DNA from 2 places in the Streptomyces sp. NPDC007157 genome. Region 2 is predicted to be linked to the other one. Evidence: predicted binding sites of a transcription regulator. Region 2 holds the regulator's gene; the other holds the start of a gene.

Region 1 (3,407 bases), on a different contig from region 2:
CGCCGGTCGCCTCGTCACCCTCGAGCTCCAGCTTCTCGAACACCTGGGAGGCCTGGAGCAGGGCCACGCCACCACCGGCGACGATGCCCTCCTCGACGGCCGCCTTCGCGTTGCGAACGGCGTCCTCGATGCGGTGCTTGCGCTCCTTGAGCTCGACCTCGGTCGCGGCACCGGCCTTGATGACGGCGACGCCACCGGCGAGCTTGGCCAGGCGCTCCTGGAGCTTCTCGCGGTCGTAGTCCGAGTCGGACTGCTCGATCTCGGCGCGGATCTGGTTGACCCGGCCCTGGACCTGCTCGGTGGAGCCGGCGCCGTCGACGATGGTGGTCTCGTCCTTGGTGATGACCACCTTGCGGGCGCGGCCCAGCAGGTCGAGGGTCGTGTTCTCCAGCTTGAGACCGACCTCCTCGGAGATGACCTCGCCGCCGGTGAGGATGGCGATGTCGTTCAGCATCGCCTTGCGGCGGTCACCGAAGCCCGGGGCCTTGACCGCGACGGACTTGAAGGTGCCGCGGATCTTGTTGACGACCAGGGTCGACAGGGCCTCGCCCTCGACGTCCTCGGCGATGATCAGCAGCGGCTTGCCCGACTGCATGACCTTCTCCAGGAGCGGGAGCAGGTCCTTGACGGAGCCGATCTTCGAGTTGGCGATCAGGATGTACGGGTCGTCGAGGGACGCCTCCATACGCTCCATGTCGGTGGCGAAGTACGCCGAGATGTAGCCCTTGTCGAAGCGCATACCCTCGGTGAGCTCCAGCTCCAGACCGAAGGTCTGGGACTCCTCGACGGTGATGACGCCTTCCTTGCCGACCTTGTCCATGGCCTCGGCGATGAGCTCGCCGATCTGGGTGTCGGCGGCGGAGATGGAGGCCGTGGAGGCGATCTGCTCCTTGGTCTCGACATCCTTCGCCTGCTCGAGCAGGGCACCGGAGACGGCCTCGACGGCCTTCTCGATACCGCGCTTCAGGGCCATCGGGTTGGCGCCGGCGGCGACGTTGCGCAGGCCTTCCTTGACCAGGGCCTGGGCGAGCACGGTCGCGGTGGTCGTACCGTCACCGGCGACGTCGTCCGTCTTCTTGGCGACTTCCTTGACCAGCTCGGCGCCGATCTTCTCGTACGGGTCCTCCAGCTCGATCTCCTTGGCGATGGACACACCATCGTTGGTGATCGTGGGGGCGCCCCACTTCTTCTCAAGGACGACGTTGCGGCCCTTGGGGCCGAGGGTGACCTTGACGGCGTCGGCGAGCTGGTTCATACCGCGCTCAAGGCCGCGCCGCGCCTCCTCGTCGAACGCGATGATCTTGGCCATGTGAAGTGGTCCCTCCAGGACTGGGGGTGAGTCTTCGGACCGCGCCCGCGCCCGCGACGGACGGCTCGCCGACCCGTGGGTTCCTTGCCCCACCCGGCCTGCGGGCCTCACCGACCCGGTCCATTTTTGTCACTCTCACCTTCAGAGTGCTAACGCCAATGATTAGCACTCGCCCATGCCGAGTGCAAGCGCCTCCGGGAGACTGGGCCGCGCCGGGGCCGGGCGCGGGGCGCCGCATCGGGCCGCACCCAGGGCATGCGCCGCCCCTCTCGTCCCGGGCATGCCAAAGGGCTCGTAACCCATGACTCCCCATGGGATACGAGCCCTCCGACAAAGAAAGAAGAACGACGCTGTCAGTCGGCGCGTGCTTCAGCTGGTCGCGAGCCGGACCATGTCCGCCTGCGGCCCCTTCTGGCCCTGCGAGATCTCGAAATCGACCCGCTGACCTTCCTCCAGGGTGCGGTAGCCGTCCATCTGAATCGCACTGTAGTGGACGAAAACATCCGCACCACCGTCGACCGCGATGAAGCCGTACCCCTTCTCCGCGTTGAACCACTTGACGGTGCCCTGAGCCATGCCTAACTCCCCTATTACTGGCCCTTGCACAGATCCACACTTCGCGGATCCGGGTCAGACCTCACCCCCCAATGGTTGGGGGCGTGCGCCGGAACGCGTCGACCGCGGCTGAATGTATCTGTCCAACTGCCGTCTGCAACAGGTCAATCGGACGAGAATTCTGGACGGGAAGGGTCCGGAATGTAGCAAGAATTCGGCCGAATTCAGGGCAAGTCGGGCCCCATAAAAGCCGCGAAAGCCGCATATAACCCGCGCACTTTGGCTACTTCTTGTCGGGTCAGCGGTATCGAATACGGGGCTCCCGACCTGGAGATCGGGACCGCGTTCCCCAACTGTACCGCGCTCAACCACACAGAATTGCCCCCTCCGCTTCTCTCACGGAGGGGGCAATCCAATGAACAGTGGGTGATCGGCGTTACCGAAGGTAATGTTCGGTCATTCGATCAGCCTGTCAGCAGGTCAGCCGCCGGCCACGGCCGGGATGATGGAGACGCCGGCACCGTCCGGGGTGGCCGTCTCCAGTCCCTGCTCGAACCGCACGTCGTCGTCATTGACGTACACATTCACGAACCGGCGCAGCTTGCCCTCGTCGTCGAGAACACGGGCGGCGATCCCGGTGTGGTTCTTCTCCAGGTCGGAGATGACCTCGCCGAGGGTGCCGCCTTCGGCGCTGACTTCTGCCTGACCACCGGTGTAGGTGCGCAGGATGGTGGGGATGCGAACGGTGACGCTCACGTTTGAACCTCCGATCGGGGGCAACGCCCTGTTTTTCTACGGCTGACTCAGGCGAGCCCGGCCTCGCGGAAAGACTCGAGATTCGGACGGATGGTCGCCGTGAGCCCCGTCCCGGCCACGGCGTCCAGCGTCTTCAGTCCATCACCCGTGTTGAGTACAACGATCGACTTCGCCGGATCGATCAGCCCATTCTCGATGAGCTTCCTGGTGACTCCGACCGTCACCCCGCCCGCGGTCTCCGCGAAGATTCCCTCGGTCCGCGCGAGCAGCTTGATCGCGTCGACGACCTGCTCGTCGGTGACGTCCTCCACCGCACCGCCGGTACGGCGCGCGATGTCCAGGACGTACGGCCCGTCGGCCGGGTTGCCGATGGCCAGCGACTTGGCGATGGTGTTCGGCTTCTGCGGCCGCACCACGTCGTGGCCCGCCTTGTACGCCACCGACACCGGCGAGCACCCCTCGGCCTGCGCGCCGAAGATCTTGTACGGCTTGTCCTCGACGAGCCCGAGCTTGATCAGCTCCTGCAGCCCCTTGTCGATCTTCGTGAGCTGCGAGCCGGAGGCGATCGGAACGACCAGCTGGTCCGGGAGCCGCCAGCCGAGCTGCTCGCAGATCTCGTACGCCAGGGTCTTGGAGCCCTCCGCGTAGTACGGCCGCAGGTTGACGTTGACGAAGCCCCAGCCCTCGCCGGCCGAGTCACCGATCAGCTCGGAGCAGAAACGGTTCACATCGTCGTAGTTGCCCTCGATGCCGACGAGCTCGCCGCCGTAGATCGCGGCCATGACGA
Region 2 (3,407 bases):
AGCCCGCGCAGCTGCTTGATCTCCTGGTACATCCCGTCGGCGGTCTTGTACCCGGCGGCCAGGAACCCCAGCCCGCCCGCCTCGGACACGGCGGCGGCGAGCTGCGGCACGGAAACCCCGCCCGCCATCGGGGCCTGCACGATCGGAAGCGGGAAGAGATCGGTCAGTGCGGAGGACATGACGGCATGTTGTCACGTCCTCCGAACAAGACCGAATCGGGCCGTCCCTTTGGCACATGCCAGATATTTCCGGGCCGAAGGGACGGCGCCCCGGCCCGGCGAGCCGTCAGCGCCCGTTGAACGCGTCCTTCAGCCGGCTGAACAGACCCTGCTGCCCCGGCTGGAACTGCCCCGTGGGCCGTTCCTCGCCACGCAGCTTCGCCAGCTCGCGCAGCAGCCGCTCCTGCTCGGGGTCGAGCTTGGTCGGGGTCGTCACCTCGACGTGGACGATCAGGTCGCCCCGGCCGCCGCCCCGCAGATGCGTGACACCGCGCCCGTGCAGCGGGATCGACTGCCCGGACTGGGTGCCCGGCCGGATGTCGACCTCCTCCATCCCGTCCAGCGTCTCCAGCGGCACCTTCGTACCGAGCGACGCCGCCGTCATCGGAATCGTCACCGTGCAGTGCAGGTCGTCGCCGCGCCGCTGGAACGTGGAGTGCGGCAGCTCGTGGATCTCGACGTACAGGTCGCCGGCCGGACCGCCACCGGGCCCGACCTCGCCCTCGCCGGCGAGCTGGATCCGGGTCCCGTTGTCGACACCGGCCGGGATCTTCACGGTCAGCGTCCGCCGCGACCGCACCCGCCCGTCACCGGCGCACTCCGGACACGGCGTCGGCACGACCGTACCGAAGCCCTGGCACTGCGGGCAGGGCCGCGAGGTCATGACCTGGCCCAGGAAGGACCGGGTCACCTGCGACACCTCGCCGCGACCGCGGCACATGTCACACGTCTGGGCGGAGGTGCCCGGCGCCGCGCCCTCACCGTTGCAGGTGTTGCAGACGATCGCCGTGTCGACCTGGATGTCCTTGGTCGTGCCGAAGGCCGCCTCGTCGAGCTCGACCTCGATCCGGATCATGGCGTCCTGGCCGCGCCGGGTGCGCGACCGCGGGCCGCGCTGCGACGCGGTACCGAAGAACGCGTCCATGATGTCCGAGAAGTTCCCGAAGCCACCGGCCCCGAAGCCGCCCGCGCCCGCGCCGCCGCTCTGCGAGAGCGGATCGCCGCCGAGGTCGTAGACCTGCTTCTTCTGCGGGTCCGAGAGCACCTCGTAGGCGGCGTTGATCTCCTTGAACCGCTCCTGGGTCTTCGGATCCGGGTTGACGTCCGGGTGCAGCTCGCGCGCGAGCCGACGGAAGGCCTTCTTGATCTCTTCCTGCGACGCGTCGCGGCGCACGCCGAGAACGGCGTAGTAGTCCGTGGCCACTTACGACTCCGCCAGGATCTGTCCGACGTACCGTGCCACCGCTCGTACCGCTCCCATCGTTCCCGGGTAATCCATGCGGGTCGGTCCGACCACGCCGAGTTTGGCGAGTGCCTCGCCGCCCGAACCGTAGCCGACCGACACCACGGACGTTGAGTTGAGTCCCTCGTAGGCGTTCTCGTGACCGATGCGTACGGTCATGCCCGAATCCCCCGCCTCGCCCATGAGCTTGAGGAGCACGACATGCTCCTCCAGGGCCTCCAGGACGGGCCGGATCATGAGGGGAAAGTCATGTCCGAAGCGGGTGAGATTGGCGGTGCCGCCGATCATCAGCCGCTCCTCGTTCTCCTCGACGAGCGTCTCCAGCAGAGTGGAGAGCACCGCCGAGACCGTACCGCGGTCCTCGGCCTCGAAGGCGTCCGGCAGGTCCTCCACCAGCCGGGGCACGTCCGAGAACCGGCGACCGGCGACCCGGCTGTTGAGCCGTGCCCGCAGATCCGCCAGCGACGACTCCCCGAAGGGCGCCGGGCAGTCGACCATCCGCTGCTCGACCCGCCCGGTGTCGGTGATCAGCACCAGCATCAGCCGGGCCGGCGCGAGCGCGAGCAGCTCCACGTGCCGCACGGTGGACCGAGTCAGCGACGGATACTGCACGACCGCGACCTGCCGCGTCAGCTGCGCCAGCAGCCGCACCGTCCGCGCGACGACGTCGTCGAGGTCGACGGCGCCGTCGAGGAAGTTCTGGATGGCCCGCCGCTCGGGCGCGCTCATCGGCTTCACACCGGCGAGCTTGTCGACGAACAGCCGGTAGCCCTTGTCGGTCGGGATCCGCCCGGCGCTGGTGTGCGGCTGGGCGATGTACCCCTCGTCCTCCAGGGCGGCCATGTCGTTGCGCACGGTCGCCGGGGAGACGCCGAGGTTGTGCCGCTCGGTCAGCGCCTTCGACCCCACCGGCTCCTCGGTGCCGACATAGTCCTGGACGATGGCGCGCAATACCTGAAGCCTGCGTTCACTCAGCATCCAGCGCCACACCTCCAGAAAGTCGTCCCCGCGGCCTTTCGGGTCTTTCGCCTGGCACTCTGCGAGCCCGAGTGCCAGCATCCCCGGCCCAGTGTACGGCCGTCGGGTACCGACTGGGCAAGGTCGGCGAGGACCCGGGGCGTTCTACCGCTAGCGTCGCGGTGTGACGGTGACTTGGGAAGAGCTGGGCTGGGAGCGGGTGGCCGAGGGGGTCGGCCGGTGCCGGCTGCCGGGCTGGGACTGCACGGCCGGGCTGGTCCTCGGGGCCGGGCCGGTCCTGATGGTGGACGCGGGGTCGAGCCTGGCGGAGGGCGCGAGGTTGCGCGGGGAGGCGCAGCGGCTGGCCGGGCGCCGTGTGACCCATCTCGCGCTCACCCATCCGCACTTCGACCACGTCTTCGGCACCCCGGCGTTCGCGGGCACGGACGTGTACGCGGCGGCGGGCGCGGAGGCCGTCCTCGCGCACGGCCGCGAGGCACTCCGCCTGGACGCGGTCCGCAACGGCCTGCCGGCCCCGGAGGCCGAGGAGGCGGCCGACGCGCTGCCCCTGCCCCGCCGTCCGGTCTCCGGCGAGTGGGCTCTCGACCTCGGCGACGGCCGCCGGGCCCTGCTGGCCGACGTGGGCCCCGGCCACACCCGCCACGACCTCGCCGTCCTCGTCCCCGGCGACCCGCCGGTGGTTTTCTGCGGCGACCTGGTGGAGGAATCCGGCGACCCCCAGGCCGGCCCCGACGCCGTACCGTCCCGCTGGCCGGCCGCCCTTGACCGGCTGCTCGCCCTCGGCGGCGACGACGCCCGGTACGTACCCGGTCACGGAGCGGTGGTGGACGCGGCCTTCGTACGACGGCAGCGCGACGCCCTGGCCGCTCGTTTCGGCGTGTCGTGACCACGCCGCCACCGCTTCTCCTATCGTCATCCGAATGCGCCAGTACTCCGCCGACCTGACCCCGCCGTGGAAGAAGCCGAAA

Evidence for each region. The regulator HrcA, encoded in region 2, represses chaperone genes, less so after heat shock. The targets are predictions, from matches to a motif close to TTNGCACTCNGNNNNNCNGAGTGCNAA.
Region 1: groL (chaperonin GroEL) is a predicted target of HrcA. The motif match lies at 1,472-1,498, and genes of this name have one in related genera.

What each region holds. Positions count from the first base shown of each region.
Region 1 covers NZ_JBEYFE010000010.1:241,944-245,350, forward strand. The annotation lists gene groL (chaperonin GroEL) at 1-1,309, opposite strand, end outside; gene ABZ642_RS20730 (cold-shock protein) at 1,679-1,885, opposite strand; gene ABZ642_RS20735 (MoaD/ThiS family protein) at 2,345-2,620, opposite strand; gene thrC (threonine synthase) at 2,668-3,407, opposite strand, start outside.
Region 2 covers NZ_JBEYFE010000008.1:237,769-241,175, reverse strand. The annotation lists gene ABZ642_RS17550 (nitronate monooxygenase) at 1-179, opposite strand, end outside; gene dnaJ (molecular chaperone DnaJ) at 286-1,422, opposite strand; gene hrcA (heat-inducible transcriptional repressor HrcA) at 1,423-2,439, opposite strand; gene ABZ642_RS17535 (MBL fold metallo-hydrolase) at 2,603-3,325, shown strand; gene ABZ642_RS17530 (DUF3097 domain-containing protein) at 3,360-3,407, shown strand, end outside.